3 regions of the Streptosporangium sp. NPDC005286 genome follow, and region 3 is predicted to be linked to each of the others. Evidence: riboswitches for the same ligand, from Rfam matches in the RefSeq annotation. Region 3 holds a riboswitch; each other region holds the start of a gene.
What was found. Region 3 has a riboswitch for cyclic di-AMP ahead of ABZU75_RS05075 (C40 family peptidase). Riboswitches for the same ligand answer to the same signal wherever they lie in the genome.
Positions count from the first base shown of each region.

Region 1: another riboswitch for cyclic di-AMP. It lies ahead of ABZU75_RS16315 (hypothetical protein); the one in region 3 lies ahead of ABZU75_RS05075 (C40 family peptidase).
Region 2: another riboswitch for cyclic di-AMP. It lies ahead of ABZU75_RS11885 (hypothetical protein); the one in region 3 lies ahead of ABZU75_RS05075 (C40 family peptidase).

Region 1 is NZ_JBEXGU010000037.1:30,162-33,427, reverse strand. Features, by position in the region: gene ABZU75_RS16325 (LacI family DNA-binding transcriptional regulator) at 1-87, shown strand, start outside; gene ABZU75_RS16320 (response regulator transcription factor) at 140-646, shown strand; gene ABZU75_RS16315 (hypothetical protein) at 758-1,681, opposite strand; cyclic di-AMP (ydaO/yuaA leader) riboswitch at 1,736-1,872, opposite strand; gene galT (galactose-1-phosphate uridylyltransferase) at 1,945-3,024, opposite strand; gene ABZU75_RS16305 (DeoR/GlpR family DNA-binding transcription regulator) at 3,021-3,266, opposite strand, start outside.
Region 2 is NZ_JBEXGU010000023.1:69,375-72,640, forward strand. Features, by position in the region: gene ABZU75_RS11880 (DUF4253 domain-containing protein) at 1-665, shown strand, start outside; cyclic di-AMP (ydaO/yuaA leader) riboswitch at 1,069-1,220, shown strand; gene ABZU75_RS11885 (hypothetical protein) at 1,456-2,433, shown strand; gene ABZU75_RS11890 (hypothetical protein) at 2,561-2,932, opposite strand; gene ABZU75_RS11895 (roadblock/LC7 domain-containing protein) at 2,945-3,266, opposite strand, start outside.
Region 3 is NZ_JBEXGU010000008.1:21,214-24,479, reverse strand. Features, by position in the region: gene ABZU75_RS05080 (hypothetical protein) at 177-1,016, opposite strand; gene ABZU75_RS05075 (C40 family peptidase) at 1,264-1,686, opposite strand; cyclic di-AMP (ydaO/yuaA leader) riboswitch at 1,898-2,057, opposite strand; gene ABZU75_RS05070 (class I SAM-dependent methyltransferase) at 2,401-3,099, opposite strand; gene ABZU75_RS05065 (NlpC/P60 family protein) at 3,172-3,266, opposite strand, start outside.

The DNA.
Region 1 (3,266 bases), on a different contig from region 3:
TCCCACCACGTCGAACTCGCCACCGAACTGGTGGTACGCGGTTCCACCGCCCCCGCCCCACCCGAGGGCTCCACCGGCCGCAACTGACCCGCTTACGACCGCCCACCGGAGGGTGGCGCGTGCCCGTCTCGCCGTCCTCATGGACGTGAAGATGCCGGACATGGACGGCATCGAGGCGACACGGCGTATCTGTGCCGACCCGGCCGACGCCGGCATCCGCGTACTGATCCTCACCACGTTCGATCAGGACGAATACGTCTACGCGTCGCTACGGGCAGGTGCGAGCGGCTTCCTCCTCAAGCACGCCACGGCGACCGAGCTCCTGGCCGCCATCAAAGTCGTCGCCGCCGGCGAAGCGCTGCTCGCGCCCACCGTCACCCGTCGGCTCATCGCCGAATTCCTGCGACGCCCCCACCCCGCCTCGGCCGCGCGAGACCTCGACGACATCACCCAGCGCGAGCGCGAGGTGCTCACCCTCATCGGCAGGGGAATGTCCAACTCCGAGATCGCCGAGCACCTGCACCTCACCGTCGGCACGGTCAAGACCCATATCGGCCGACTCCTGGCCAAACTGCACGCCCGGGACCGGGCTCAGCTCGTCATCGCCGCCTACGAAGGCAGGCTCGTCAACCCGTCGCCGCAATGATCACCAAGCTCGCCGGCCCCAGCCGCGGTCAGGCCTTCCCGAACCGGCGGCCTGCCTCTGCGTGATCACCTACCGACACGAACATCATTTCAGCTCGTGTATGCATCCCTTCTAGTACATCGAGATGTGCGGGTGGTCGTAGTGGTTGGCGGTGATGCCGCCGCGGTTGGACATGGTTCTCCAGCCGGAGCCGTGGTTGATGCGCTGGCGCCAGATCACGTACTTCACTCCGAGCTTGGACTTGTTCTTGATGGCCCAGGCGGCGATCTCGTCGCCGAGCCGGAGGTTGGCGGCTGAGGGCATCGTGCCGCCGGTGCTCATCATGAAGTCGCAGGCGCGGCCGAGGGGGTGCTCGCCGCCGTCGTTCGCGGACCGGTAGCAACCGACGGCGTACGGGAGGTTGAAGCGTCTCTTGACGGCCTCACGCATGATCCGGGTCCGGTCGGTGATGTTGTCGGCGCCGGTGGGGAGTTGCGGGGCCCAGCTGCCGTCGGCGCGGCGCCCGGAGCCGACGGGGGCGAGCTGGTCGAGCCTGTTCTTGATGTCCTTGATCAGATCTTCGACCTCGTCACGCTGGGTCTGCATCTCCTTGGCCTCCTCACCGATTTCGTCGGTGAGCCTGGCGGCCGTCTCGGTCGCCCTCTTCCTGCGTTCGAAGCTCTCGGCGAAGCCCTGCAGGTGCGCGCTCTGCTGGGCGGTGAGCTGCTCCATCACCGCTGCTCCACCCATGTCGTCGGCGAACAGCAGCGCGGGCAGCCCTCCGATGCTGCTCTGGTAGCGGAGCTGGACTATGGAGTCGACCTGCTTTTCCGCCCTGGCGTAGAGGTCGGAGGCCCTGGCCAGGTTCTGCTTGGCGACGGCCTCGGCCTTCTGTGCCTTCTTGAGGGACTCGCGCTTGGCCGCGTATGCTTCGATCAGCCCGTCGACCTTCTTGCCGAGCTTGGCCAGCTCGGCGCGGAGTTTGGCCTCGGTCGGCTTGGGTTCCGCGCTTCCCGCGGTGGGGGCACCGAGGGTGAACGTGGCGACCAGGCTCAAACAAAGGGCCAGAGCCGCATGCCGACGGAACGTGGGGGACGGGGCCGCCACGAACTCTCCTCTCCTTCCGCCTACCGGGTTAGCTGACGGGTTCGGGCTGGAGAACGCCCTTCCACCGAAGTGGTTTCACCCCAGGTGCGGTGGTTCCCCGGCTCCCGGGCGATGCGCCTGGGATTAGGCATATCGGCTGTTGCAGCCGATGTGGGAAGGATAGTAGTGGTAAACACAGGGTCACGCGACTTCAAGACGAGACCAATTGGTGATTAGTTCGTGACAACAGAGCGCAGAAGGTGTGCTGCCTCCTCGGGCAGTACGTCGTTCACGAAGGCACCCATGGCCGACTCGGAGCCGGCGAGATATTTCAGCTTGTTCGGCGCGCGGCGGATGCTGAACAGCTCCATGTGCGCGTACGACAGGTCGCGACCGGTGTTGACCGGCGCCTGGTGCCAGGCCGCGATGTAGGGCATCGGCACGCCGAACAGCCCGTCGAGGCGGCGGAGCACGTCGGTGTAGAGCGGTCCGAACGCCGCGCGCTCCGCGGGCTCCAGTCCGACCAGGTCGGGGACCTGCCGGTGGGGGTAGAGGTGAACCTCCACCGGCCAGCGCGCCGCGGCCGGGACGAACGCCGTCCAGTGCTCGTTCGAGGCCACCACCCGGACCCCGGCCTCCCGCTCCGCGGCGAGCACGTCGGCGAACAGGTTGCCGCCGGTCCGCTCCCGGTGGCGCCCGGCCGCCCCGAGGGTCAGCTTGGTGCGCGGGGTCACGTAGGGGTACGCGTAGATCTGGCCGTGCGGGTGGGCCAGGGTGATGCCGATCTCTGCTCCCCGGTTCTCGAAACAGAACACCTGCTCCACGCCCGGCATCGCCGACAACTCCGCCGTACGGTCGATCCAGGCCTCCATGACCAGCTCCACCTGCTCGGGGGGGAGCATCGCGAATGAGGAGTCGTGCTCGGCGGTGAAACAGACCACCTCACAGCGGCCGATCCCGGGGCGGACCTCACTCAACCCGCCAACCTGCTGATAGTCGCCCAGATAGGTGGAGAACGAGGGGAACCTGTTCTCGAAGACCGCCACGTCGTAGGCCGCGGAGGGGATCTCGGTGAGGTTGCCGGAGGTGGAAGGGCAGAGCGGGCACTCGCTGGCCGGGGGCAGGAAGGTGCGGCCCTGGCGGTGTCCGGCCACCGCGATCCACTCCTCGGTCAGCGGGTCGTAACGCAACTCGGAGGCGGCGGGGCGGGGCGGCAGGTCGCGGCTGTCGACCGCTCCGCGGTCGGTGTCGTCGCGGCGGTCGAAGTAGAACAGCTCCCGGCCGTCGGCCAGGTGGGTGATCGTACGCTTCATCGGCCGACGCTCTCGCTCTCCTGCTGTGGCTCTGTGATGATCAGCTCTCCCACCGAGGCGGCGAGCTCCTCGCGGGCCTCCTCGGCCAGGCCGGAGTCGGTGACCACGATGTGGGCCTGGGCCAGCTCGGCGATCGTGCTGATGCCGACCGTGCCCCACTTGGTGTGGTCGGCGAGCACCACCAGGCGGTGCGCGGAGGCGACCAGCTCGCGGTTGGTCTCGGCCTCCAGCAGGTTGGGCGT
Region 2 (3,266 bases), on a different contig from region 3:
TCAGTGAGGTGGCCGTCTCAGGTGAGTACTGGGCACGGCTGCGGGCGCAGCACGAGCACTCCGGCCTGTGGCCGGTGCTGCTGGAGGACTCGGTGCAGCCCTGGTCGGCCGGTCAGATCGCCCCGGACACCGCCGTCGAGATCGACAACTACCACGCCGCCGCGTTCATGGGCGAGGTCTGGTCCGACTGGATCGCCAAGGCTCACATCGACCAGCTCGAAATCCTCGCCCCCTTCGGAGTCGAATGTCCGGGTCCGGCCCCGGCGGGAAGGCTCGCCGCCGATCCCGGTGTGGTCGCCGACTGGTACGCGGGCCTGGTGGCCGAGCGCAGGACCCCGCTCGGACTCGTCGCGGTCGAGCGCGGGGCCGACGCCCTCGCCGTCATGGGCTGGCAGGGCGCCCTGAACCACAACGAGTGGATGGTCCCGCTCGCGGCGGTGGTACGGAGCTGGGAGGACAGGTTCGGGGTGCGGCTGGTCGGGATGGGGTTCAACACCCTCGACCTCAGCGTCGCCGCGCCCCCGACGACCTCGGAACACGCCCTGCACGTCGCCGCGGAGCACTGGACGTTCTGCCCCGACAGCATCATCCAGGGCGCGGGGAACCTCATCGACTACGCCGAGCAGATCAAGGGCAGGAACGCCTGGTCGTTCTGGTGGGACTGAGCTCGCCCGTCGTGGGTCCCCCTTCGTCGAGGGAGGGCTTCCTCGGAGAGCGTGTATTCCCCAATGTGGACCTTTGAGGGTGATCTACCTCGGGGATGGTCTCTCCCCGGGCGTGGAAGGGCTTCGGGTACGGGGCGCGGGGTGTGGATCACCCTCGCGCGACTGGGCTCCTCGTGGGCGCGGAAGGCCCTCGGATACGGGTCTCCGGGGTGTGAAACCCGAGATCGGCAAGACGTTCTCGCTGGTAGGGCGGTTGTTGGTGGGACGGGGTCTCCGATGGGCTTCTCTTGAAGCTTGTAGGTAGATCTTCTGGGGTTTTCATGACATTTGCTTTGCTTTGTCCGGTTTCGGTGGGTAGTGTCCACGGATATCGGTTGGCGACCTGCCCTTCACAAGAGGGAGCGGCCGGCCGACGTCGAATCCCACCGGGCCCGCAGGGTCCAGGGAACCGGGGAACCACTTTCCCGGGGTGAATCCGCCGCGAATGTGCGGCGGTAGGGCAACTCCATCGCCCGAACCCGTCAGCTAACCCGGTAGACGAGCTGGAGAGGAGATCCCCCTCATGGATCACCGCGTCACCGCGTCGGTGCCCGCCCTGCCCGTGCCGACCACCTGAACTTCATCTCCGTCCTTCGTCGCCGCGCCTGAGCGCGGCACCTGGACCGTGCTCCGCGTAGCGATCCGCTGATCTCGCCACGCCGCTTTTCCGAAGAGCGCGTCCCCGCCAGTGCACCCCTTGCCGTGTGTCGCAGCTGGCTGCCCCGTTCCCTCGTGAAAGAGCCCCTTCTTCATGCATCTCCCCTTTGACCTGCCCAAGAACGGTCTGATCAAGAACCTCTCGTACAAGAACCGTCTCATCACCGCCGCCCTCGTCGGCGCGAGCGTGCTCGTCTCCGGCGGCGTCGCCTCCGCGCTGCCCGCCTCCCCCGCCTCCGCCGCCCCGGCCTCCGCCGCCTCCCCCGGCACGGACACCGAGGTGGCCGCCAACGAGGTCGTGCTCCTCCAGGGCTCGACCAGGGCCTCCTACTTCTGGGACGACTCCTCGGGCCGGGCCGGCGACACCGGTCTGCCGGCCAGTGGCAAGCCGATGCAGAAGGGCATGATCGCCAGCCCGAGCTGGCCCCTGTTCACCGAGGGCTACGTCGTCTACAAGGGCAAGAAGGCCAAGTTCTTCGTCGGTGACCGCGGTCCCGGCGTGCCCTCCAACGTGGGCGTCATGATCGACCTTGACGCCAAGACCTTCGCCGACCTGACCGGTGGCCGGTTCAACCCCGGCACGCTCGGTGTGGACGGTAACGGCGGCATGGGCCACATCGACGTCAAGTACGTGGTCACCAAGTGGGGTGACGGCGTGGGCAAGAAGAACCACCCCGTGGCGTTCTCCACCGGTGCCTGGCGTTACCGGGACGCGAACCCGGCGAAGCCTCCGCAGACCGTCCTGGTCAAGGACGAGCAGTCCAAGAAGGCTGTGAAGACCCAGCAGGTGAGCCAGACGTTCGCCAAGCCCAAGATCATGTCCGAGCCCCTCACCGCGCCCGGGGCGATCGTCGCCGCCAAGCCGATCGCCCTGTCCGGCGCCGATGCCAAGGCCGCCGAGCAGGGTGTCCGGGACCTGGCCGCCACCGCCCCGGTGGCGGCCGCGACCCCGGCCGGGCCCTCCGCCACCACGGCCGCCACCCTGGCCCTGGCGGGAGTGCTCGCCGCGGGCGGTGCCACCTACCTGGTCGCCGGCCGCCTCCGCCGCAGGGCGGTCGCTGAGGAGAGCTGAGGCCCGGCGCGATCTCCGGCCGTCCCGCACCGACGCGATCGATGAGCTCACCGCCCCGGTAACGCCCGGGCGGTGAGCTCCTGCCGCGGCCCGTGCCCTTTCTGAAAGGGCACGGGCCGCGGCAGGATCAGACCTCGAGCCTCTCCTCGATGCCGCGCAGGACGTGCCGCGCGAGCGCGAGGTTGGCCCGGTTCCGGTCGAGGGCCATGTAGATGAACAGGCCTTTGCCGCTCCGGCCGGAGAGCGGGCGGATCACGTGGTACTGCGTGCCGAGCGTGATGAGGATGTCCTCGATGCCGTCCTTGAGACCGAGCGACTCCATGGTCCGCATCTTGGCCTTGACGACCTCGGTGTTACCCGCGGCCGCCACCTGGAGGTCGAGATCCTTGGAACCGCCGAGCGCGCCCAGCGCCATCCCGCTGTTGTAGTCGACGATGACCGCGCCGATGGCGCCGTCGATCGCCATCATCTCCTTGAGAGAGATGTCCATGTTGCCCATTTCTGTCTCCGATCACTGGGTTATCGACATGCGCGAGGTGATGGCGGCCAATCTGGCCGCCGTCTTGCGACCCTCCAGCCGGAGCAGCCCGAGGTTGGTCCCCGGGCGTGCCAGGACTGTGAGGACGATCTTGGGTCCGGCGGCGTAGCAGGCCGCGTAGCCGTTGGTGCCGGAGATCAGCGTCTCCTCGAAGGTGCCCTTGCCGGCCATGCCCGTCATCCGGCGGCTGAGGGCCAGGAGCGCGGAGGAGAGCGCGCCGGTCTGCTCGGCGGCGGTGTCGCGGCCCAGATCACTGGCCAGGGTCAGGCCGTCGACGCTGCACACGATGCTCCCG
Region 3 (3,266 bases):
CCGTCCTTTGGATCTTCTGCCTGCCGCGGTCGGCCGGACGGCGCCTCGCCGAGTCGTCACCGGTCACCGCGGCACGCCGCGGCTCCCTCCCGTGCCTCGCGAGGCACCCGCCGACCACTCCTCGCCACGGCGAGATCCGCCAGGTGAGCCCTGGACCGGGAAAGGACACAAGGATGTCAGGCGAGTTCCTTTTCGAGGTAGTCACGCCACGCCACGGTGAGTTGGGCAGGCGACAGGCCGAGCGTGCCGGTGACATCGCCACCGTAGAGCCTCACCAGAGCCTTCTCGCCGAAGCGCTCCGCGATGAACCGGCAGGCGAGCCAGGCCTCCTCGTACGCCTGCGCGAGCCGCGGGGCGCCGGGGGCGAAGTCGGCGGGACCGGGGAGACGGGCGGGCAGGACTCCGGCGCGCACCTCGGCGGCCAGCTCGGCGGCGGCCGTCCGCACCGGGATCCCGGCATCGCGGTAGCCCACGTAGTCGGCGAAGCCCTCCGACAGCCACATCGGCACCCGGCCGCCACGGGTCGCGCCGGTGGCCACGTGCACGAGTTCGTGCGTGATCACCACGTCCCTGCCGGTCGTGCTGAGCCTCGCGTAGCCCGAGGGCAGGACGATCACCCGGTCCGCGGTCGCCATCGCGGCCAGGCCCCGGGTGCTCTCCGCTCCGGCGAGTGCCGCGGCCTCGGCGTCGGTGGCGGGGAACAGGATCATCGCTCGGACCGGCCCCCAGATCGCCGCGACCGCGCGGCGGGCCCGGTCGGCCCTGGCGGCCAGGTCCCGCAGGACGGCGGGCGCGACGTCGTGGCCGATCACGAGGGAGTGCTCGCCCCGGACGACGACGGCGGCACCGGGCCACAGGTCGCGAAGGTCGACGGGGAGTTCTCCGGCGCGGTGGAGAGGGTCGTGAGGAAGCGGGCCGGCTCCGGCCAGGAGAGGACCCGTCCCGGCCAACGGGCCCACGCTCATCAGCGCCAGCATCCCGGCGAGCACGGTGCGGCGCCCCTTCGGGACGGACATAACGATGTGATGCTAGCGGAACGTGGACCGGCGCTCCGGCCCTCGGGCCGGAGGTGAAGGCCCGCACGGGAGTGCCCGCCGGGGCGCGAGCGTGCCCTGACCTGCCGCGTTCTGCCGCCGGAGCGGAACGTGATCCGGTAGCGCGGATCCGCGCCGGCCCAGGCCGCCGGCCACGCGCTCGCGGCCTTCGCCGGAAACGGAGCGGCCCCGTCCCCGCACATGTGAGGAACGGGGCCGACGCCCCTGCTCAGGCTCCGGGCCGGACCGCTCCGGCGAAGGAGGACCGGTAGTACCCCTCCAGCTTCACGATCCGGACCGTCTTGCCGCTGCTCGGCGAGTGGACCATCCTGCCCTTGCCGACGTACATGCCGACGTGGCCCTTTCCGCTGAAGAACATCAGGTCACCGGGGCGCAGGTGGCTCCACGAGACCTTCTTCCTGATCGCCCGGTACTGGCTGTGCGTGATCCGGGGAATGGACACGCCCGCCTTGCGCCAGGCGTATTTGACGAGCCCCGAGCAGTCGAACGCGCCGGGACCGGAGGCGCCCCACCGGTACGGATCGCCGACCTGCTTCTTGGCCGTCGAGACGGCCTTGCGAGCCCGAACCTTCTGCAGGGCCGCCCTGCTCATCTTGGTCTTGACCTTGGTACCGGCCTTGGCCTTGGGCACGGTTCTCTTCGTGCTCTCGGCCTGCTCGGAGACTCCGGCCGCGGTGTTGACCAGGATCTCAGGGGTGCTGTCCGTCGTCGCCCTGGCCGCCGTCGGCCCCAGGGTGACCGCTCCGGCTGAGGCGGTCAGGGTGAGGGCGATGCCGCCGAGGGAAAGGCGGAAAAGGCGCGACAGACGGGTGTTACACGGGGTGGTAGACAGGATTTCTCCTTGGTGCTTCCACTGATGCCTACCGGGTTAGCTGACGGGTTCGGGCTTGGAAGATGCCCTACGGCGCAAATGCGCTGATTCACCCCTGGCCACGCTGTGTCGGGCCTTTTGGGTCCCCGGTTCCATGCCTCCTGGCTGCATAGATTCGGCGGGCCGCCGTGATGAGGTCCGTCCCCGGCAGGGGAACGGCGGCCGGTTGGATTTCTATAGGGACACCGGCCCGAAGACCGACATTCACCGCGACGGCATGGCTTGCACGTCGCGAGGCCAGAAGTTACCCCGATCTCCAACCTTCGGCAAAGCATTCGCCAAACAAGAAGATCAATAAGCCTTCGTGATCTTCCTGTTACCCCTGCTTAATGGCCATTTATGCTATTGAGATATGACTCTCGTCACACCCCCGGAATCACGCCCGACAAATCGCGATTTCTGTAATGTTCATCACATTTGCCATAATTCACGGTTGAAGCCGCGAGGGCGCCCTCTCCCGCCGCGGAGCATGGGTCAGCGCCGGACGCACGTGTAGGCGCCGTAGATCGATTCCCTGAAGTCCGCCTCGACGATCTCGAACCCGGCGGCGTCGAACATCGGCTCGAGAAGCCACCGGAAGGTGCTGTACTCGGTGCGCAGATGCTCGGCGTAGTCCTCGCGGGTATAACCCAGCGCGGGATCGTCGGCCGCGCCGTCGAGCCAGCGGCCGAGCACGGCGTCGGCCTCGGCCGGCCGGAAATCGAAGATCAGATCGCGCAGGCGCAGGACGCCCCCCGGTCGTACGATCCGCGCGATGCGGTCGAGTGCGACCGCCTTCCAGAAGTCGGGGAGCTGATGGAGGGCGTGACGGGTGTAGACCGCGTCCGCGGGTGGCCCGGCGTGCTCGTAGGAGAGAAAGCCCGCCCGCACGCATTCGAGGTTGGCCAGGCCGTCCTCGGCGGCCCGGACGGTCAGGAAGTCGTGCATCGCCGGGGAGACGTCGACCGCCACCACGCGCCGGAACCGCCGCGCCGCGGCCAGCGCGAACTGCCCCGTCCCCGCGCCGAGTTCCACGACCGTCGCCGTCTCCCCCAGGCCGCGCCCGGCGAGCGCGGCGAGGTCCTCCCCCGGATCGGGCCTGCCCTGCTTGCGGTCGAACCCGGCGACGAACGCGGCGTCGAGGTGCTCGGGACCGGCATGGGCGAGTTCGTCGAGCATCCATGAAGTGATCATGTTCCGATGCTGGCAGCGCCACCGCGCGCGACGCACCCGGTTTTCCGGCCGCCGGGACCCGCGCACCGCGCGTCAGGGGCGGACGGCTCCGACGAGGCGACGGCCGTAGGCCGAGAGCGGGACGACCTTGACGACGTCGCCGGTCTGCGGGGCGTGCACGATCTGCC